DNA from 4 places in the Pseudocolwellia antarctica genome. Region 1 is predicted to be linked to each of the others. Evidence: predicted binding sites of a transcription regulator. Region 1 holds the regulator's gene; each other region holds the start of a gene.

What was found. Region 1 encodes LexA, which represses DNA repair genes until DNA is damaged. Its sites were predicted from a motif close to TACTGTATNNNNATACAGTA; they were not measured.
Region 2: the regulator LexA is predicted to act here: its motif matches at 2,728-2,747, upstream of recA (recombinase RecA).
Region 3: the regulator LexA is predicted to act here: its motif matches at 2,195-2,214, upstream of recN (DNA repair protein RecN).
Region 4: the regulator LexA is predicted to act here: its motif matches at 3,249-3,268, upstream of ACPUVN_RS08585 (LexA family protein).

The regions. Positions count from the first base shown of each region.
Region 1 is NZ_CP187926.1:3,521,814-3,527,740, reverse strand. Features, by position in the region: gene ACPUVN_RS15340 (M24 family metallopeptidase) at 1-1,113, shown strand, start outside; gene ACPUVN_RS15335 (DUF1838 family protein) at 1,234-2,256, shown strand; gene lexA (transcriptional repressor LexA) at 2,878-3,492, shown strand; gene coxB (cytochrome c oxidase subunit II) at 4,097-5,581, shown strand; gene ctaD (cytochrome c oxidase subunit I) at 5,591-5,927, shown strand, end outside.
Region 2 is NZ_CP187926.1:302,167-308,093, forward strand. Features, by position in the region: gene ACPUVN_RS01345 (EAL domain-containing protein) at 1-2,231, opposite strand, end outside; gene recA (recombinase RecA) at 2,796-3,851, shown strand; gene ACPUVN_RS01355 (isochorismatase family protein) at 4,568-5,188, opposite strand; gene ACPUVN_RS01360 (hydantoinase B/oxoprolinase family protein) at 5,205-5,927, opposite strand, start outside.
Region 3 is NZ_CP187926.1:827,932-833,858, forward strand. Features, by position in the region: gene ACPUVN_RS03605 (outer membrane protein assembly factor BamE) at 1-335, opposite strand, end outside; gene recN (DNA repair protein RecN) at 500-2,167, opposite strand; gene ACPUVN_RS03615 (DUF3301 domain-containing protein) at 3,045-3,347, opposite strand; gene ACPUVN_RS03620 (DUF3549 family protein) at 3,353-4,390, opposite strand; gene truC (tRNA pseudouridine(65) synthase TruC) at 4,576-5,340, shown strand; gene tnpA (IS200/IS605 family transposase) at 5,519-5,927, shown strand, end outside.
Region 4 is NZ_CP187926.1:1,985,106-1,991,032, forward strand. Features, by position in the region: gene ACPUVN_RS08565 (aminotransferase class V-fold PLP-dependent enzyme) at 1-693, shown strand, start outside; gene ACPUVN_RS08570 (RidA family protein) at 757-1,281, shown strand; gene ACPUVN_RS08575 (hypothetical protein) at 1,464-1,889, opposite strand; gene ACPUVN_RS08580 (site-2 protease family protein) at 1,969-3,048, opposite strand; gene ACPUVN_RS08585 (LexA family protein) at 3,300-3,713, shown strand; gene ACPUVN_RS08590 (Y-family DNA polymerase) at 3,701-4,957, shown strand; gene ACPUVN_RS08595 (RidA family protein) at 5,067-5,528, opposite strand; gene ACPUVN_RS08600 (amidohydrolase family protein) at 5,667-5,927, opposite strand, start outside.

The DNA of each region.
Region 1 (5,927 bases):
AGCTTCGCTGTATTTCCTCGTGATAAGTCTAAGCCTTGTATTCTAGTTGTAGGTAGTGGAGATCTTTGGACAATAGCTAACGGCACCAAAGAATATCCAATGATTATTCCTTATTCACTTCCTGCAAATTGGCAAGAGTTTGAAGGTAAAGCACATAGTGCAAAAGCTCCTGAGGCTTATTCTGGCTTTTCTACAATATGGGGTCAAAACCCTTCAGGCTTTTCTGATAGAGAAAAAGAGTGGGTGGCAATGGACGAAAAGTTCAAAGGTGAATTTATGCCTACCCCTGAGCATGCATTAGTAAAAGCGTTAAAAGAAGCCGGATTAGATAAAGCAAAAGTTGCTGTTGATGATATAGGCATAGAGCTTACATTAGCGCGGGCAGGACATGATAAAACAACATGTATAGAAGGTGATAATATTTTCCGAAAAATTCGAGTGGTTAAATCAACCGTTGAATTAGGACACATGGAAAGTATAGCGAAAAAGAATCAGAAAGCAGCAATGAACATGCTTTCACAGCTGGATAAAGGTACTAACAATGCAGAAATGGACCACATCTTTAGAGTTGAAGCTGCAAAACAAGGTGCCATGGTAACTTGGTTAGTGGGTGGTTCTGTGGGGGGCTTTCCAAGTGGTGAGCTTGAAGAAGGGGTACCATTTTTAATTGATGCTGTAAGTCAAAGTAATTACTACCATGGTGACTTTGCACGAACCATAGTGCTTGGCGAACCTAGTAAAAAAGTACGTGAACGTACGGCACTACTGCAAGTGGGTTGGCAAGCAGCATTACAGATAATGCGTCCGGGTGTACGTTATAGTGAAATTGAAAAAGTTGCTAGGCACGCTATGGCAAGTAAAAACGTAACTGTACCTCCAATTGGCGTGATCCCGCATTCCGTTGGTTTACAACATACAGATGAACCTTATCGAGATAACATTCCATTTTTGGTTAAAGATGATCTGGTACTAGAAGAAAATATGACATTAACGGTAGATTTCCCTTGCTTAGAACTTGGTTGGGGTAACTGTCATTTAGAAGATTTAGTACGTATAACAAAAGATGGTGTAGAACCGTTAGCAACAATAGATGATCCTTTGGTGATCATATAATTTTACATTTGATTGAAAAAACATTTGTAATTAGAAATAAAGATATACTATTATAACAATTCGGTGATCGGAAAACAGATAAACAAGATCGCCTCACTTAACGATAACTGGAGAGAAATAATGCAAAAGAAATCCAATGAGGTCGATTCAGCTGTACCTAATTCACGACGAAATTTCATAAAAACGGCAAGTGTTGCCATTGGTGGTACGGTTGCTGGTGCAAGTATCGGTAAGGCGATGGCATCGTCAGGTAAGCCAAAAAATATGAAAGCGCTGGGTGTTGATTACTCAACCTTAAAATATGATGATAATGAATGGAACCGTGATGCTTTTGCCAGAATTATGGGCGATTTAGATTTTGGTAAGCAGAAGTTTGGCTGGTATAAAGGTACTGTTAAAGGTGTTAGACCAGGTAAACCAATTGATGACTTATGTGGTTTTGAAGGGTTTTCTTATGCTCGACTAAAAGATAATGGTGATGGTACTTACCAAAAACTTTTACGAGAAGTGGGCTATTACATAGATTTAAAAACAGGTGAGGTATTAGAAGAATTCTATAACCCTTATCTTGATGAAACAGTAAAAGTTGTACATATTGCAAACGACCCTTTTAATCATGTTATTTCAGCATTTTTTCCACAACCACCATCATACGGTGGGTTAAACGGTGATAAGAAACCACCAAAAATTCCATTTATTATGCCTTGGATTGAAGTTGGTGATGGTAAAGTGTTATTACAAAATGATATTAATTTATTTTATCCTTCAGCACTTCAACCAGACAAATGGCCTAGAGAATCATCAGGCAAAATGAATCAAGTATCAGAAATGTTTAACTACGTGTTTGATAAAGATGATTTAGCTAATCCAAATATTACGGGTTTAGAGTTTTCAGGTTCTTGGTCACGTATAACACCATGGTTACCGTGGATGCTTATGGGGCAAACTGCAGGACATATTTCTTATGACTGTGTTCAAGGTTGTTATAATAACACTGATATGATGTCACCTAAGGTTCGTGAGTATGCTAAAAAGCATCATCCGGAGTTCTTTGAAGCACCAACTGAATGGAAAGATCCAAGTTGGTCTAGTCTTGAGCATTATGCTCACGAGCAAACTCCAGCACCGGTTAAAAAAGGTTAATTACAACGTTTAGAAAATTGTTGTAAATATTATTAAAGATGGTCAGTTACACTTATTTTTATTATAAGTTGTGCTGGCCATTTTTTGTTTAAATCGAATTTGTACTTCTTCATTAGCTCATCTATTCAATTTAATTGATTACTTCTTTTTAAGCTTCAGACTTACATATTGAGTAAATTCAAATTTCTTATTCATTAGGAAAACAAAAAAGGTATTTATACTTTATAAAAGTTACAACCTTAACCATTAATTAACCTGAGATCTACTTAATATATTCTTCACTAACAGCTAATTTTACTTGCTTCATCGTTAAATTTACTTGCAATAGGCTAGCTATTGACGCGAAATTTTCCTTGAAGAAAGAAAAACTATCAAGCTAGCGTATAAGTTAAATTTTATGAGTAATAATTTTTATGAATTAAAAACATCTTAAGCCGAGTTAAGGTTAATTAGCGCTAACTTTACTTTATTAGAGTAATTTTCTCTAAGAAAACAGGGCTGATTCACACCAAAAACAACAAATAAAATCGAGCAATTACATGAGACTTGCGTTTATTTACAGGCTGTATATACTGACAGTTATTACTGTTGAAAAATACAGGTTACAACCTAAGGAATATAATGCGTCCATTAACTCCCAGACAATCACAAATTTTTGATTTAATTAAAGAAAAAATATCTGAAACAGGTATGCCACCAACACGTGCAGAAATAGCAGATTTTTTTGGCTTTAAGTCAGCAAATGCTGCTGAAGAACACCTGAAAGCATTAGCTAAAAAAGGCTATATTAATATGTTGCCAGGTACTTCGCGTGGTATTCGCTTAGCCGAAGAGTTTGTTGAGCAAGATGGTTTACCACTTATTGGTAAAGTTGCTGCTGGTGAGCCAATTTTGGCGCTAGAACACGTAGAAGAGCATTACAAAATAGATGGCACGCTGTTTAAACCTTCTGCGGATTATCTTTTACGTGTAGATGGTGAAAGCATGAAAGATATTGGTATTCTTGATGGTGACTTACTTGCTGTGCATCAAACTACCGATGTTAAAAATGGGCAAGTAATTGTTGCAAGAGTTGAAGACGATGTTACTGTGAAACGTTTTAAACGAGAAGGTAACGTTGTTTATTTACATGCTGAGAATGAAGACTTTTCACCTATTGTTGTCGATCTCACTACTCAACAGTTTAATGTAGAAGGTATTGCAGTAGGTGTTATTCGAGCAGCAGATTGGATGTAATAGTAATTCATTGTTTACTATACATAGTTAACTATTAAGAGTTTATTTTGTGAACGATTTCTTTTCAAAGTAAACTCTGTTTTCCCTCCTTTAGTTCTATATTCCCCTTTAGTTTCTTATTTTTATACTTCAATTATCATAATTCAAATGAATGTTAATAAGTTAGTATGAAAATTGAACACAAAAGTTTTATCCTAATAAAATTTAAATTTCTGTAGTTTTTATCATTGTTTAAAAATAAAACAACTCATATCCTCACTGTTTATGCGGCTTTAACGGTCTTAGAGCTCTTACTCTATTGTATTTATTATATTTTATTTAAGTAGCTACTCTAATTTAAAATTTGACGTAGTTTAATATTTGAGTAATTCTAGAATAGAAAGCATACAAAAAATTATATTGAGTAGCTTGTTAAGACTCAACACTCGTAAAGAAAATAATAATAATAGTGTAGCCAAACGTACAAAGTATGACTGTTCATTGAGCAGGTTTTGTCTTTTTTGCGTTAAGTTAAATAGAGGAGTGAGGGAGATGTCGTGTGATAAGACGTAACCTATGTTTACTGATCTTGGGAAGTATATTTTCAAGTTCAGTTTGGGCAGAGATGCAGTTAAATCTAACAAAAGGTGTAACCGAAATAAGTAGGGAAGTTTATGACCTACATATGTTGGTTATGTATATTTGTACTGGAATTGGTGTTGTCGTTTTTGGCGCCATGTTCTGGTCTATGGCTTTCCATCGGAAGTCTAAAGGGGCAAAAGCTGCTTCCTTCCATGAAAGTACCAAAGTAGAGATACTTTGGACCGCTATTCCAATCGTAATTCTAATCGCTATGGCTATTCCAGCCACTAAAACCTTAATTGAAATGGAAAATAATGACGATTCCGACGTCACCATTCAAGTAACGGGATCTCAATGGAAATGGCACTATAAATACTTCGATCAAGACATCGAATTTTATTCTGTTTTATCTACTCCAAGAGATCAATACGAAAATCAATTAGGTAATCTTGCTGAGAAAGGTGAGCACTATTTACTTGAAGTCGACAGACATCTGGTTATCCCTGTTAACAAAAAAGTAAGATTTTTAATAACTTCTGATGATGTTATTCATGCTTGGTGGGTTCCTGCATTTGCAGTTAAACAAGATGCTAACCCTGGCTTTATCAATGAGGCTTGGACCAAAGTTGATGAGCCTGGCATTTACCGAGGTCAGTGTGCTGAGCTTTGTGGTAAAGATCATGGCTTTATGCCTATTGTTGTTGAAGTGAGAACTGAAGAGGGCTATGCGCAGTGGCTTGATGAACAACATGAATTATTAGCCAAAGCAGCTGAAGCTGAAAAAGCCTCTTTGAACGCATCTGTTTCTATGGATGAACTAATGACATTGGGTGAAACTACCTATGTTGCATATTGTGCAGCTTGTCATCAAGTTTCAGGTTTAGGTCTTCCTCCTGCATTTCCTGCGCTTAAAGGTAGTGCTATAGCTACAGGCGCAGTTAATGGTCATATCTCAACGGTTTTCAATGGTATAGCTGGCACAGGTATGCAGGGTTATGGCAAGCAATTGTCGTTAAAACAAATTGCAGCTGTTGTAACTTACGAGCGTAATGCTTGGGGTAATAATACAGGTGATGCAGTTCAAGCCGCAGATGTTCAATCCGCCGTGGGTGCTGGAGTAACAAGTATGGATACAGTCGCTACTGATGGAGAAAATCAGGTTAGTGAAGTTGTTGAAGCCGTTATTCCCGCTGAAGATTTATCTAAAGAATATACCAAAGACGAATTAATGAAGATGGGTGAGCAGGTTTATATGACGGCTTGTGTTGCTTGTCATCAAGCTACAGGTAGTGGTTTACCTCCTGCATTTCCAGCTTTAAAAGGTGGTCCAATTGTACTTGGCGACGTAGCGATTCATATCGATATGGTTGTTAATGGCAGTAAGAAGAATCCATCAATGGTGGCTTTTGGTAATCAATTAACTAAAACGCAGATTGCAGCAGTCGTTACCTATGAGCGTAATGCTTGGGGTAACGATACTGGTGATGTAGTTCAACCCGCAGCAGTTGATGCTGCCAGTGCGAAGTAGGAGGTAGACATGACAACAGAAAATATAACAGCAGAGCAGTCTGATCACGATTCGCACGACGAGCATCACGATCATAAAATGACAGGTGTAAAACGTTGGTTGTATACCACTAACCATAAAGATATAGGCACATTGTATCTATGGTTCTCATTTATTATGTTACTCACTGGCGGTGCATTAGCCATGGTAATTCGAGCTGAGCTTTTTCAGCCTGGATTACAAATAGTTGAACCTGATTTTTTTAATCAGTTAACCACCGTGCATGGTTTAATTATGGTGTTTGGCGCCATCATGCCAGCATTTACTGGTTTTGCTAACTGGATGCTACCTATGATGATCGGTGCTC
Region 2 (5,927 bases), 1.3 Mb from region 1:
AAATCGTCAATAGCGAAGCTACAACCTAAGTCATTTAATCGGTTAACTAAACGTTGTGTACCTGTAATATTAGTTAAACTTGCGCTTTCTGTTAATTCAAACATGATACGAGAAGGTTCTATATTATATTCAGTTAACTTTTCTTCGACATAAACGACTAAACGATCATCTGAGAATGCTTGAGCTGATAGGTTAATCGCTACTTTTTCTAGTAAAGTGTATTGAGACATTTGTTTAAACGCCGCATCAATTACATGGCGATCGAGAATATTCATGTCGCCTGCCTTTTCTAAGTACGGAATAAAACTATCAGGATAAATAAGTTTATCATCTACTGTGAGCCTTACTAGGGCTTCGTAGGATTCTGTCTCACGAGTTTTTACATTAATTATAGGCTGGTAATGTAATACAATATTATCATCACTCAATGCCTTTCTTAGTTTTTGAGCCCATTCAAAACTTTGCTTAACTTCGTCACTTAATTCATCTTCAATTGTAAAGGTATGAACACGATTTCGACCTCTATCTTTTGCGACAAACATCGCAATATCAGCTTGCTGCAAATAAATGTCACTTGATAAAGCGGTACCGTCGATAGATGAAATCCCTATACTACAACTTACTTTGTATACTTGTTCGCCAAATCTAAAGCTTGCATCGGCAATGGTTTTACATATTTTAAGTGCAAACTTTTGTGCATCTTCGATGTCTGTATTTTGCAAAATAATGGCAAATTCATCACCACCTATACGGCATAAATAGTCGCTTTCACGTATTCTATCTAGCAGTAATTGTGATATTTCTTTTAATACCAGATCACCTTGTTGATGACCTTGTGAGTCGTTGATCACTTTGAAGTTATCTAAATCTACATAAAGCAGTGAGTTTGCGGTTTTAGTTCTGGCAGCTGTTTGAGAAATATTAACGAGTACATCATCAAAATAATATCGGTTATGAATACCTGTTAATGTGTCATGAAAAGCAACATGTTGAAGTTTTTCTTCTGCCTTTTTTCGCATAGAAATATCATCAATAGTTCCTGATAATCCCATTATTTGGGTGTGTCTATCATAAAAAGAAGAAAGGGTAAGTTCACACCAGAAGCTTGAGTGGTTTGAGGTTTTTAATTTAAATTCTAAAACCTGCTTTTCTTTTCTACCATCTAATAAAGAGTGATATGTTTCGTTAAGTACTCTTTTTATGTGGTTGCTTGAATCATTAACATATTCTATGAAGGGTTTACCCATGCTTTCGGGTATTAAAAATCCTGTCGTTTGCACCCATGCATTGTTTAAAAAAGTGATATCACCTTCAGAGCTTAGCTCTATAACTATATTATTTAAGCTATTTAAAATACGGTAATGGACTTTAGCGAGAGACTCAAACTTTACTTGTTCTTCTGCCAATGCACGTGTTTTAGCTAAAAATTGTTCATTAGCTATAAGGTAATCTTCACGCTTTTCAGCAATGCTACAAACCTTTCTTAACTGATCCGCTTTAAAAGGTTTTTGAATATAATCAGAAGCGCCTTTTTCTAGCATTAATTCAGCTAAATCAGCATTACCATGTGCTGTCATTGCAATAACAGTTTGATTGGGAGCGATAGCAATTAAATTATCTAACACTTCATCGCCCGACATGCCTGGCATCATAATATCTAACAGAACAATGTCGTATGAATTCTCTTTAAATTTTTCTAAAGCGATTAAGCCATTTTCAGCTAAATCAATATCATAACTGTGCTTTAACATACGATCTATTAACTGAGCAGTATCATGAGTATCTTCAATAACCAGTATTTTCGTTCTTTGGTTAAGATTGTTTTTCCCACTTTGTGTGTCATCAATAACACTTAATAGGGAGTAGATTTCTTGGAAAGCGACAACTTTATTAATATCAAATGTTTTAGCCGTAGTTTCAGCAATACGTTCACTGTGGCTTTCGGTGATCAAAATGATAGGGGTATTAGGATTATCTGACAGCATACCAGAGCGAATTAACCTCGCTAGCCTCCAGCCATCTACATTACCTATTTTTACTTCAGTGATAACCACATCAATTTTTTTTGAGCGCAGAATATTAATAGCTTCAATACTATTTTTAGCATAAATAGCAGTTAAGCCACTGTCTGATAAAATAAAATTAATTTTATTAATAACTAACTCATTAGAGGTAATGATTAATAAGATTAACGGTTTGCTACTAGAAGATACTGCTTTTATTAATTCCAAATTCTGTCAAACCATTTGATTAGAGTTCATTTATATTGATACTTTTTATTAACGTAAAATAATGAAAAGTTCATTACAAATAAAATTAAGTTAAATAAAGTTTATTTTTTATACTTATATAGAGTAAGTTTTATTGCAATATAGATCTATATAATAACGGCAGTTTTACCTATTAAAATTGTTTTAACTTAGCTTAATATATTAAAAGTTAAGTTCTTAATTATAATTATAGTTCAGTTTTATAAACTATCCAGTTAGACAGCTTTATATTAGGAGAATAATATAAAATAGAGTGCTTTTATTTAGGCATATTTTAAAAAATACGAAATAATTCTTTTTTTAATTTTTGAGTTAACAATAATTCATAGTGAGTAACTTTTTTACTTAAAAATATAAAAAGTTACTAGTTGTTATTTTTGTTTTTTATATCAGTAACTTAAAAGTCTACTTTTTCTAAAGTTACAAATAAAATAAAATAAAGTGATAAAAAACTTGATACTGTACGATCATACAGTATACTTCTCCCATCAAAGTGAAAAAGCACTTAAACCCCTGGAGCAAATTATGAATGACAATAAAGAAAAAGCACTTTCTGCTGCGTTAAGTCAAATAGAACGTCAATTTGGTAAAGGCTCAATTATGAAATTGGGTGATAACCGTAGTATGGATGTAGAAACAATTTCTACAGGCTCTTTAGGGTTAGATATTGCACTAGGTGCTGGTGGCTTACCTTTAGGACGTGTTGTTGAGATATACGGTCCTGAGTCGAGTGGTAAAACAACATTAACACTTGAAGTTATCGCAGAAGCGCAACGTAACGGTAAAATTTGTGCTTTCGTTGATGCTGAGCATGCACTTGACCCAATTTACGCTGAAAAATTAGGTGTAAACATTAATGAATTATTAGTTTCTCAACCTGATACAGGTGAGCAAGCTTTAGAAATTTGTGACATGTTAACGCGCTCTGGTGCTATTGATATCATTGTTGTCGATTCAGTTGCTGCACTTACTCCTAAAGCTGAAATTGAAGGAGACATGGGTGATTCACATATGGGTCTTCAAGCGAGAATGTTATCGCAAGCAATGCGTAAGTTAACGGGTAACCTAAAACAATCAAATACTATGATCATCTTTATCAACCAAATTCGTATGAAAATTGGTGTAATGTTTGGCTCTCCTGAAACAACTACAGGCGGTAATGCATTAAAGTTTTATGCTTCTGTACGTTTAGATATCCGTCGTATTGGTGCTGTTAAAAATGGCGATGAAATCGTAGGTAACGAAACTCGCGTTAAAGTTGTTAAAAACAAAATTGCACCTCCATTTAAGCAAGTTGAATTTCAAATATTATACGGTAAAGGTATTAACAGTTTAGGTGAGTTAATTGACCTTGGTGTTAAACATAATATGGTTGAAAAAGCTGGTGCATGGTATAGCTACAAAGGTGATAAGATTGGCCAAGGTAAAGCTAACTCAGTTAAATTCTTAGAAGAAAATACGGCTATTGCTAAAGAGTTAGATACACGTTTACGTGCAGAGTTATTAACTAAGCCACAAGCTGAAAGTGAAAAAGCAGCTAAAGCAGAAAAAGCAGCTAAAGCTGAAGAAGTAGCAGAGTAAATTTAAATAACTAACCTCAACTCGGGTTAATGAATTTAATAACTCTTTCAAATAAAAATCTCGGCATGTCCGAGATTTTTTTTGTGTAAAATTTGATTGAGTACGATGGATTTAAGGAAGCGTACTTGGTACTTACTCAGCAGGTTTATGATAATAAAAGTAGTAATACCAAACGGATTAATTTATTGAGCAACTTAGAGCTACATTAGCAAGCTTAGAACAAGCAAAATTGATTAAACATAGTTATTCTATATTTTTTTAATTTTTTGATGTTATCAGTTTGCTAATGAGCTCCCGAAGGGCGAGAATTTAAAGGCTCATATGCCGCATTATTGATTTTGACAAGGTTCCTACATGGATGTAGGACATTAGGGTAACGCAGGAGCAGTTACCGAGAATAACCATTCTCTTCAATCAATGCCTCGCCTACATGGATGTAGGTGCTTAGGTTCAGTCTGGAACTATGAACCTGTGCCTCTAAGCCTTTAAATTTTCGCTAAGTGAGCAATAAATTAATCCGTTTGGTATAATGCTATTTTAGGTTTTTAATCATTTATATCAGGATGACAAGAAAATAATCGAACTTATTTTGGATATAATAGTTTGTTTTGAGGCCGTTATTAAAACTTAAAACGAGGAACTAAGTATCGTTATAATCGATACTTAGTTCCTGTTTATAAGATAATTTAACCTTATTGGTTTAATTAAATGTACTGCTAAAGTTTTTGTATTTTTTCAACCAGTTGGTCGGTTGGCATTACCACACCATACTTCGCATTTATGTCATGTAAAGCTGCACTTTGAGCTTTGAGATTACGGTCACCGCAAGCTTCAGGAGCTACAAATACTGGGAAGTTATATTGTAATCCATCTACAGCTGTGGCTCTTACACAGCCGCTGGTAGTTAAACCTACTACTATGATTGAATCTACAGAGTCATTACACAACTTCTGATAAAGTTCAGTTTTAAAAAAAGCACTTGGCCATTGTTTCTCTATTACTGGCTCATCATTTTTTTTACTTAATCTAGGGTCTATCTCAACCCAATGGCTAGATGCTTTAAGTATATTAAGATCTGGTAATCGAGTACGAAATACACTTGCAATCTCCTCATCATGATAAACAACACTTGTAAAATAAACAGGAAGATCTTTAAGTCTAAATAGATCAAGTAATTTTCTTGTTTGGTCTACTTGTGAGCTAAAGTTCCCACCAAGAGGGCTGTTGGGATGAGTAAAGCCAAGTGACATGTCAATAATAATAAGGGCGGGGCGTATGCCCAACCCTACAGTACCAACAGCCAAATCATGATCCCTATGTTTGCTATGTATGTTCATAATGTCCTATTTGATGCTAAGTACGAGATTTTACAAATCGTGGTGTTTCTGGTGCAGGAAGTCCTGTTTCTTCCAAACATCTTGCTTTAATTTCTTCGATAGTTCCGCCGAAATCAAACAGTTGTGTTTCACCTCTTTGCTCCGTTAATGATGCACGCAGTTCAGCTGTTTTTACTTCATCTACCTTATTATCAATGATAACAACGCCGTATCGTTTAGCTCCTTCAACAGACACTAATTCACGTTTAACATCATTTAATACATCATTGGCATCACGCAAGTATGGGTCACCCCAGCCGCCGCCGCCCCATGTGTTAAAGTATAGTAAATCACCTTTTTTAACCTTAATACCATCACATTTTGCAGGTAAGATTTCTCGTGTTCCATCAGCACGTTCTAGTATTTTAGTTGAGCGCTGTCCTGGTGTTCCGCCATTTACACCCCATGGATAAGTTAACCAACGCTCGTCATGAATCGCAATGCTGCCATCATTTAAAAATCTATAGCCAACAGATAAACCATTCCCACCTCGGTGTAAGCCCGCACCACCTGAATCAATAATAGTGCTATAGTTTTCAATACGTAATGGAAAATATGCTTCTATAAATTCATTAGGTACATTGGTAAAGCCTGGCCATAAAGAATGCCCATCAGGACCATCACCGATTGGACGTCCAGGGATCCCACCAAAACCTATTTGGAATAGTTGGAACCATTCGTCTTTATCATCATAACCAGA
Region 3 (5,927 bases), 1.8 Mb from region 1:
GGTGTGTTATACGATTCTGGTAATTCAAAGTCACCACTTGCTTTTACTAAGCGGTCATTTTCAAATACGACAGTGAAGCTCTTTTTCTTGTTATATTTTTCACTTTTACCTGATTTTAATCGGTAAACATAGTGCCAAGTATCATCTTGAAATGAATCTACAACTACAGGGCTTCCTAAAACAAATTTAACCTGTTCTTTGGTCATATTTATTTGGAGTTTATCGATGTCTTTTTGTCCAAGATAATTACCTTGCGGCATATCTAATTTATAAACCCAGCTTGAACAAGCACTAATTGATAAACATAAAATAAGGGTTACAGCACGAAACAACATGTATTTAAATTCTTCCTATGTAGAGGTAAGTGCAGATAATAACTAAGGTGAGCTTTATATACAAAGCTATTTTAATTTTATCTAACTTTTATACCTATTTGTCCTAAATATTGCCATGAGATCATTCAACCAGTTCAAATGTAATGTTCGGTATTAATGACCTATTAACTTGCAAGAAGCTCTTGGGCATTAGCTAAACTGGTATCTGTTATTTTGTTACCTGCGAGCAAACGCGCAATTTCTTGGACTCGACCATTTTCAGAAAGTTCCGTTACGGTTGTTTCGGTACGTGATCCGTCTGTTAATTTAGCAACAAATAGTTGTTGATGCCCTTTACTTGCTACTTGTGGTAAATGAGTAACACAAATAACTTGGGTGTTTTTAGCTAATGCTTGTAACTTAGAACCTACCATTGATGCTGTAGGTCCACTAATGCCGACATCAACTTCATCAAAGATCAATGTAGGTGTGACTATTTTCTCAGCAAGAATAACTTGCATAGCTAAGCTTATTCTTGAAAGTTCGCCGCCTGAGGCAACCTTATCCATTACTTCTAGTGGTTGACCTGGGTTAATACTTACTAGAAATGAGACATCGTCGCTACCTGTGATAGAAATCTTTTCATTTGCTGATGGTTGAATATCAACTTTGAACTCTCCATGAGGCATATTAAGATCTTGGATATTTGCGCTAATTAATTTACTTAATTTTTGTGCTGATTTAATTCGTGATTTAGTCAGTATGTTTGATGCTTCAAAATAACTAATTTTAGTTTTTTCAATTTCACTAGCAATTTCGATCAATCTGTTTTCATCAGAGCTAATGTTTTTCAATTCTACTGTGAGCTCTGCATGAAATTTCGCGAGGTTTTGTGGTGCTATTTGATGCTTTTTAGCAATTAATATGGCTTGAGAGTATCGTTCTTCAATAAGTGCATAGGTTTGAGGGTCTAGCTCTAAATTGTCGTAATAGTGTTTTAATTCGCTACTTGCATCTTCAATTTGTACTAGTGCTTCGTTTATTGTATTCGCGATATTTTCAAGCTTACCGTCTAGCTTTGATAGTGTTGTTAAGCTTTCGTTTGTTTTACGTAACGAGTCTATAATATTAAAGTTATCGTCTTCCGATAAAGTTTGGATGGAATATAAGGTATCGTTCAGAATGTCTTGAGCATTACTGTGACGTTTGTAGTCCAGCTCTAAAGTTTCAAACTCGCCATCTTGTAGTGAAAACTCATCTAACTCTGTTACTTGGTATTGTAATAAAAGTTGCTTTGCATCTCTTTGTAATTTCGTTTCATTTAATACGGCTAATTCATTACTGAGTTTTTTATAGTTATGAAAGTAGTATTGAACATCGTTAAGTAAATGGCTGTGGTTTGCGTAACCATCTAACATTTTACGTTGTTCTGTATTTTTCATGATCAATTGATGATCTTGCTGACCATGAATATTAATCAGTAAACCGCCAATTTCTTTTAATTGGGTTAGTGGAACTTGGCTACCGTTTATATAAGCCTTAGATCGACCTTCTGCAGATACTACACGGCGCAATATACATTCATTCTCTTCGCTAATTAAATCGTGTTGGTTTAACCATTTAGCAGCATGTTTATTTTTTGAAATATCGAACGTAGCTGCTAGCTCTGCCTTTTTAGTCTCAGGCCTTACAACATTAGTTGTCGCTCTTGCACCTAAACATAAACCTAAGGCATCTATAGCAATAGACTTACCAGCACCTGTTTCACCCGTGATAGTTGTCATGCCATTTTGCCAATCAATATCTAGTGTTTTTACGATAGCGAAATTTTGAATATTTAAGTGTAATAACATAATGCGATTTAATGGTTAAAAACAATTAACTGTTAATTTATACAGTAATTGTTTTTTATGCAAGTGTTGAATGAAAAATAGTTTTATTTTTGTACAAATCAATTTAAAGTGAATAAACAATCATAATTATCTATTGGATTATTGAATAGATAATTAAAAAATTGGGTTAATTAAGAAAGGCAATGTAAGACATGTCTTACATTAGTGTAGGATATAAAGCTTTTTTCGTACTTAGATACATTTTGTTTACATTCTAACTTGCTGAATTATATTGTTATTGTGTTTTTTTGTGTGTAAGCGTTTACATTTTTGTAATGTTTTTACTTTAGTATGGTTCGCATAATTATTTTTAAGCGTATTATATCTCTGGTCAGGAAGACAGTCAGTCAGGATGATTGATTAGTAATGGAGTTACGCAAAAGGAATTTATAAGGACATACTGTATATGATAATACATGGATGTGTGCATTAGGATGATGCTAAAAATAGATTTTTAATAACTCGGAGTAGTTATTGCCAGGAAGGTATGAAGGACAACGAAGGATTCGTTTAAGGAAAACTAAGGATAGTTATTAAGGATGATGCTAAAGATTTAATAACTCGGAGTAGTTATTGCCAGGAAGGTATGAAGGACAACGAAAGATTCGTTTAGGGAATGCTAAGGATAGTTATTAAGGATGATGCTAAAGATTTAATAACTCGGAGTAGTTATTGCCAGGAAGGTATGAAGGACAACGAAAGATTCGTTTAGGGAATGCTAAGGATAGTTATTAAGGATGATGTGGGAACACTAATTGCAGGATGCAATTTATAAGCTAGTTAAAAAATGCGGCTCTTTGAGTCGCATTTTTTTTATTTAAAATTTGAGGCTTATAAATTAATTTATTTTATAAGGAGGCATATTAACATTGTCGACTTTATAGCCTCTTAACTGCATTTCACCTAAGTACGATGACTCACCATCACCACTAAATTCAAATTCAAAAATACTCATCCAATGAGGACCATGCTGTTTACTGAAACGGATCCTACTCGATTTTCTCGCGAGTGATATAAATTGTAAACTTTCGGTATTACAGTAGTGATTGATGTGGTTTCGTGCATATTCTGATATTTTTCTTAAATGAATAAAATACCAAAACACAAGGCCAACAATCAGTAAGTAGTAAATGTTTTCCATGAGGTTTAGCCTTTATTTGTTGTTTGAAAAATATAACCAATAGCGCGCGATAGGGCGTCACTTCTTTCTGGAGCTCTCATTACTTCAAATACTTTGGGGCGCAATGACGGTATAGCAACTAAATCTTTAAATATTTCTGTAAATAATTCAACATCATCATGTTTAGCAATGGCTTCTAAATAGCTTAATAAGATTTCTGTATTGTCGAAAACATCCCATAATCGCCCCGCAAATAAAATGAGTGTATTTACTGATAAAGATTCGTCTTGCTTAAGTAATGAATTGATATAAGTTACCACTAATGGGTGTGAACTTGAGCTTGATAATCCTCTCAATAAATTACTTTTTGTGTTTTCATCAAGGTTTGCTTGTTGAAGTTTATTGAGTATCGCTTCAATTAAGCCAAGTGGTAGTTTCTGGTTTTCTAGTGCGGTGCATAAAGGGTTAATGACTTCATCAGGCAATAAATTAAATGAGCGTGTTAGTTGCTGCGCATTATTTGATTCATTAATTTTTGAAGCAAAGTCGTTTATACCTTGTACACCAATATTCTGCCAATTGTCCCAGCCTAAATCGCCAGATATATATTGAGTGAATAAGCCGTGATGCTCGCTCATTTCTCGTTTTAGTTCAGTGTTAACAATACTGTTTAATGCTGCTAATTTGTATTGCGCAGGGGTAAAATGATAAGGATTATTTTTAAGTAATTCTTCCTGCTTTTCTGACGGGGTATCTGTAATGTTATTGCCAAGTGCTTCAATAATAATGGCTATATAATGATTTCTTGCACCTTGATTCAATAAACCTCTTTCATCTAGCGGTAATTTTATAAACCAAATAAAAGGTTGTTGTGAATTTTTTTGCCAAAATACGATAGCTAAACAAGCATTAGCCTGGGTAGGGTAAGGGTAGGGTAGCTGATTTAATTCTATTTTATTAAAGGTGTCTTTAGATATTTTATCTATTTTTCGGCCAAGATCGTAAACTCTGAATTGAGAACCTGATAAAGAAAGTAATTCTGATATAGAAGAAATAGTAGTCATAGTTAAAATATGTATCGAATAATAAGCGCATTATAGAGATAATAGAAAGTGAACTCCACGTAAAAACTTTAGATACCCACATTTAGATAGCTTTAGCTGCTTTGCCTTATATATATCTAGGTAAAGAGGGCTTATGCGTATTTTTAAATCTTTATTTAATAACTTTAGATTAGTGATAAATAGTAATGACTGAATTATTCGAAAACCAAGATGAAGATCTTGAAAAACCTGTTTTAAAAATACTTTACCAAGATGAATATTTGGTTGCTGTAGATAAACCTTCAGGGCTTTTTGTACACAGAAGCTATATGGACAGAGATGAAATTTATTTTGCTTTGCAATTAGTACGTGATCAAGTTGGGCAATATGTTTATCCATTACATCGTTTAGACCGACCGACTTCAGGTGTATTACTTTTTGGTTTAAATCAAGAGGTAGCGCGTTTGATGGGAGAAGCCTTTACTAATAAAACGATTCAAAAAACTTATTATGCCCTTACTCGTGGACATTTAATGGGCGAAGATTTGGTGGATTATGCGCTAAAAGAGAAGCTAGATAAGCTAGGTGATAAGTACGTTGATCCTAATAAGGAAGCTCAAGAAGCGCAAACTCATTATCAATCTATAGGTACGGCGACATTAAATGAAACGGTAGGTAAGTTTGATTCGGTGCGATACTCTTTGATTAAATTAATGCCAGTAACAGGAAGAAGACATCAAATAAGACGTCATTTGGCTCATTTACGTCATCCAATTATTGGTGATATAAATTATGGGGATAATAAACAAAACCCATTTTTTAATGAGTATTTTGGCTTTAAGCGATTAATGTTACATGCTCGTCAACTTGAGTTTACTCATCCAATAACGAATGAAGCAGTTAAAATACAGGCTGACTTTGATGAACAATGGTTAGATGTGTTTAAACAATTAGATTTAACGTGTGATTAACGGGTTTAAGCTGGTTAATCACTAAATAAGACGTTTTATATTTATAAGATCATAGGTTTAAAAATCGTTGAGTTTATACTGCAATCAACGATTTAACTAGCGAAGCGTAAATCTCGGGGGCTTGCCCCCGTGCTGGATAGTGTATACTGGGGGGACCCCAGTAAATGCTATTCTTCATATGGAACTTCAAAGAAATACACATCATGTCTTTAGATTAATGTACCACTTTGTGTGGATACCAAAGTATCGACACAAAGTCTTCATTGAACCTTATCGTTCAACAATGAAAGCAATTATTCAAAAAGTAGGATATGACTACGATATTGATATCGTAGAGTTAGAAATTCCGAGTGACCATATTCATATGGTTATTAGAGGGATCCCTAAACAGTCGCCAAGCGATGTTATGCAAATAATTAAAAGTATAACTGCTTGTGAGTTTTTTAGAAGTTATCCTGAAATTAAAAAGCAGTATTTCTGGGGCGGTAAATTATGGACACAAAGCTTTTTTGTTGAAACGATTGGTAACGCAACAGAAGAAGTTATCAGGAAATATGTTCAAGAACAGTTAATCGAATTAGATGGTA
Region 4 (5,927 bases), 1.5 Mb from region 1:
AACCTAAAACTCATGTTACTTACCCATGTGAGTAATCAGCACGGTTTAGTTTTACCTGTTAAAAAAATCGCTAAAATTGCAAAACAACGAGGAATTGATGTTATTTGTGATTGTGCTCAATCTTGGGGTTTACTTAACTTTAAAATAACCGACCTCGGTGTAGATTGGGCGGGTTTCAATTTACATAAATGGATTGGTTCGCCTGTAGGTGTTGGTGCGCTTTATATGAAAAAAGGCTCACTGGAAAAAATATCGCCCTACCCAGGAGAACACGATGCAAACAACACAAATGCCAGTACCAGAGTTCATACAGCTACAACAAACTTCGCCTCAATTTTAACCATACCTGCTGCGATTAACTTCCATCAATCTATCGGACCAGCAAATAAAGAAGCTCGTTTACGACACTTACGTTCACTCTGGACAAGCGAAGCTAAAAACATGCCTCACATCGAAGTACTCGGTGGTTTAGATGAAGAATCATCTACCGGTATGTGCTCATTTCGCTTACAAGGAAAAACATCGCTAGATGACGCCAAGCATTTACAAAAACGACTAGAGAATCAATTTGGTGTATTTACCGTTTTACGTAAAGGCCTAGCTAGTGGCTGTTGTATACGTATCACACCACAAATATTTATATCTGCTACAGAAGTGCAACAACTAGTAAAAGCTATGAAAGCGCTTGCTTAAAAATACTTTAATAAATCGTCACTTAAATAAATAACCATTACCTTCAATAAAATTAGGAACACTATGAAAAAACTTATCTTTTGCTCAATGTTATCTGCTGCCTTAGTTCTACCATTAAGTGTAAGTGCTCAATCAACAACGCCAGAGCAGCGTATTGAAAAAGCGGGTTTTGTATTACCTGAAGCCACTAAGCCTATTGGTAACTACGTAACATGGCGACTGTCTGGTAAAACCTTATATCTATCAGGACACGGAGCTTGTGAAGGTAAAAGTGTATTAGGTAAGCTTGGCGACACCCTTAATGTAAAACAAGGATATGAAGCCTCACAACAAGTAGGTTTATGTGCATTAGCAACAATAAAATCTGCCATAGGTGATTTGTCTAAAGTGAAACAAGTATTACAAATTTCAGGCATGGTAAACGCCACCTCTTCATTTACCGATCACCCTAAAGTGATTAACGGCTTCTCAGACATGTTTGTTACCGCGTTTGGCGACGATGGTAAGGCTGCAAGAGCCGCTGTAGGAATGACTAGCTTACCCGCTAACTGGGCAGTTGAAATAAGTACTATTGTAGAATTGAAGTAGATTTAACTTTAATTTTAACAAAAAAAACCAGAAGTTCTTTAGTAGAGACTTCTGTTTTTTATAAACTTATAAGTTAGCCATTCATTTGCAAGTTCAACTATTCCATTACTGTTCAAGTTATTCAGAATGTATAACGCATACGCTTCTTTTGGTTTCATACATATGTCTCAGTGGGGTATTAGCTATATCCCACAATCATCAGATTTGATATTTAAATTAAAAAAAGGTTTAAAGTTATCTTTATCAATAAGGTCAATTGAAATGTACCTACCATTTTTTAACTTCTTAATATAATGAGGATAGTTACAAACCTTTTGGATTATGAATTTTCTATAGTCTTGCTTGATTTGATCAGTATTATTTCTTTTAGGATTTCCGTCAGAATAATTTAGCTTTATGAACACTCCATTGCCAGAGCGGTGAGAAATAATAAAGGTTAAGTTTTCTTTGAAAAAATACTCGCTTAACTCCTCAGTTTTTTTCTTATATTGGTAATCAGGATAGCTTCCCCAAATGGTAACTATAATCAAAGGTATAAAAATGGCCGCCAAAAGAATTCGACCTTCTTTATGAGCGTACCATGTAAGAAATTTATAAGGATCAAACACTGTTATTCCTAGAGATATGAAAGCCTTTTGTTATTTAATCTTTGAAAACCATTTAAGTTAACGCTTATTAAACTACAACCTAACTATTCAATATTTTAAGTGGTAACGACAATGCTCCATTATCTGTTTGCCCTACTAACCAAATAATCGCGCTTAAACCACCTACTGTTAATACATACCACACACCTGAAACGATTTGCGCATAGCGATTAAGTGGTAGTAGTTGGCTTAAGTGTCGGCGTTTGTATTCAAAAAATATTTCAACACAACCAATAGCGAGTAAAAAGCCTAACAGTGCTAAGCCAAACTGGTAGCTGATGTAAATACCGAGTGCTGCGCCTAATATACATGCCACTAAACCAATGCGTGAATTTATAGAGAATGCGATGCTTTTCAGTACGTGTCCGCCATCTAACGGCAATACAGGCAGTAAGTTAAATAAGTTAAGTAGTGCGTTAAATACAGCGATGCCTGCCAGTATTTCTATGTCGGTTATCCAATAGCCAATTAACGCAGCTACCGAGAGGATTAAACCAAAAAATGGTCCCATGATGGATATAACAACGTCTTGCCAGCGGGTGTTAATTTTGTCGTCGCTAAGTGCTAAACCGCCCACAAAAGGAATAAGGTAAATGCCTTTGGTTTTTAGTCCAAAGTATTTCATGGCTTTAATATGACCATATTCGTGAAATACTAAACAAAGAATTAGTGCGATGGCGAATTCAATTGAAAACAACCAGCTGTAAGCTGCCAAGCTGCCTGCAGCAAATAATACTTTAACAATTTTTGCGCTTTTAAGGAGTTTTAAGCCTAAGCCTGCCATGCCTACAAAGCTGAATTTAAAAGGCTGTTTTTTGTTTTGGCTAACGTCGCGTTGTTCTATGTCTTTTTCGTGGAGGCTGTTTTCTTCAACAAGTTCGTCGTTAATGAGTAGTTTGAATTGCAGATCAAATGGCTGCCATTCTAATGAACCATTAAGCTCTACGTGAAGTTCGCCTTGTGCATTTTGCAGAGGAAACTTATGTACAAAGTTGTTGTTTTCGGCACTGGCATCTATTTGTGATACACATTGATCGTCCCAAAATAGTTGCTGCCACCCTGCCATTGAACCTTCTAGGCGTAATGTTTTGCCTAAACATTGTGTTTCTAATAATTGCACTTTATAAACTCAATAAAAATAAAACCTTGCACGATTATCGCTATATTTTCTGATGCTTCAAGGTTTATCGAAACTATTCCAGTATTCGGCTTTTAATTGAACACTCTACTAGGTGTTTGTTAGTTATTTGTTAGGGAGCGATTTGTTATCTGGTAGAGAATAGTCGGTTTTTATCTTTCTATTTTGAATAACGACAACTATACTGTATAAAAATACAGTATTTAGTTTTTTGTAAAAGGTATAGATGTTTTATGAAAGTTATTCCGATATTTGCAGAAGCTGGCATTAGTGGTTTTGAATCGCCAGCGGCAGAATATAAAGAATTAGGTTTGTCGTTAGATCAATTATTAATTAAGCACCCTAATGCGACGTTTATTGGTCAAGCAAATGGTGATTCTATGCAAGGTGTAGGTATTTTTAATGGTGATTTACTGATTGTAGATAGATCGTTAACGGCAAAAAATGGCGACATTATTGTGGCTAATTACAATGGCTGTTTTGTGTGTAAGCTTATTGATAAAACACAAGCGCGCTTGTTGTCGGCTTCAAGCGATCATCCGCCTGTGCACATTAAACCTGAAGATGAGTTTCAACTAGAAGGTATAGTCACGCGCTCAATTCGGCTACATCAAAAGTCGCCTGAAATTACTTTATGTACGCACTAGTTGATGCAGTATCTTTTTATGCCAGTGCAGAGAAAGTATTCGATCCCAGTATACGTAACAAACCTGTTGTAGTTCTTACCAATAACGACGGCTGTGTTTGTGCGGTATGTCCTATTGCAAGACGTTTAGGTATTCCTAAGTTTATTCCCTATTTTCAAATTAAAGACTTTTTAAGTAAGCATGGCGTTGTTGTTCGCTCGTCAAATTATGAGCTATATGCCGATTTAAGCGAGCGCATGATGAATGTGATTGCCCGTTACTGCGACAACCAATATATCTATTCGATTGATGAGTCTTTTTTAGAGTTTAAACAATACGATGGTTTAATTAATGATTGGCATAAATACGGACACGAAATACGTAGAGCCATTTGGAAAGAAACGCGCTTACCTGTGGGTGTCGGTTTTGGCACAACGCCAACATTAGCAAAAGCCGCTAATCATGCAGCCAAGAAGTTAGCGGGGTTTAACGGTGTAGCTGTGATTGATAGCCAACAATCAAGCTTGCCTATATTACAAGAAATGAAAGTTACCGATGTATGGGGTATTGGCAACAGGTTAAGTAAAAAGCTTAATTTGTTAGGCATAAACACAGCACAACAATTAGCTCAACAGTCGCCTCAGCACATGCGAAAACAGTTTAGCGTATTGGTTGAACAAACGGTGAATGAGCTAAATGGCGTTGCTTGTTTGTCTTGGGATAAAGTTAAAGCGCCTAAGCAAGAGATATTCTCTACACGGAGTTTTGGTGAACGAGTGACTGATTATGAAACGCTCATGTTTGCCTTAGTCACTCATGGCGTTATTGTGGGTAAAAAGCTACGTAGGCAAGGATCCTTAGTAAAACGTTTATTAGTTTTTGCTGCTAGTTCGCCACACGATACACAGTATTATAAAAGATCTCTGATTTTTGAATTTCAGGTAGCCACCAATAACAACAGCCAAATAGCCTCTGCCATTAATATTCTTTTACGTGAAATATTCAAAACAGGTATTCACTTTTATCGCTGCGGTGTAGGTGCTGTTACCTTAGAAAGTGAGCAATATCAGCAACCCGACTTATTCTCGCCGATACAACCTAGCCCTTTAATTATGGATTGTTTCGATAAGGTAAATAACCGATATGGCCAAGGGGCAATAACTTTAGCGAGTGAAGGCAAAACAGATAAGTGGCAAATGCGACGCAGCTTTTTATCGCCACAATATACAAGTAGTTGGCGTGATATTCCTAAAATAGGTTGTTAGTAATATCACCTAATATGCTAATTAATTTACTAGCCAAGGTATTAATTAAGAGGTATCAAATAAGCAAAAACTTGTTTTACCCTTGATACCTTTTTGAGAAAGTCTGTAATTAACTAAAAACAGCCATACATTCAACTTCAACTTTTGCGCCTAAACCTAATCCGCTTGTACCAAAAGCACTACGTGCTGGATATGGCTTGCTGAAAAATGAGGTGTAAATTTCGTTAAAACGCGGCCAGTCTTTCATATCAGCTAGCATAACCGTACATTTAACAACATTTTTCATGGTTAAGTCGTGAGCAGCAAGTATTGTTTTAATGTTATTCATGGTTTGTGTGGTTTCAGCATCAATACCACCTTCAACAAGCTTAAGTGTGCCTGGAGTTACGGCAAGCTGACCTGAAATATACAGTGTATTGTCAACACGAACAGCTTCTGAAAATGGCATATTCGCTGATTTAGGAAACACACTGCCTGTATCTAAATATTCAACTTTAGCGCTTGAACCTGCATAAAGATGACTTGTGAATAAAAGTGTAGCCAGCGTAATAATTGTTGATAATTTTTTCATTTTATCTCCTTTGTTTATTGTTCATGTTAGCTCCTAAAAATAAGAACTAACATTGAGTTGTTCGTGATTGATGATAATAAAAAGTTAACTTTTATTTATCTATTTGAACTCTCTATTTTACCTACCTATTTCATTTCCCTATTTAACTTCTCTTCTAATCGCTTTTCCTGGCATAGCTGTTCTTATTAATTCACCATTTTCGATAATAGGCGTGCCGTTTACAATAACGGTTCTCATGCCTGCAGACGTTAATATAGGTTGTGCGAATGTTGCTCTATCAGTTAATTCAGCAAAATTAAAAATAACAATATCGGCATCTGCACCTTCTTGAATACGGCCTTTAAATTTCATTTGAGCCACACTATCTTCTAAAATTTGTGCAGGTATTAACGACATTTT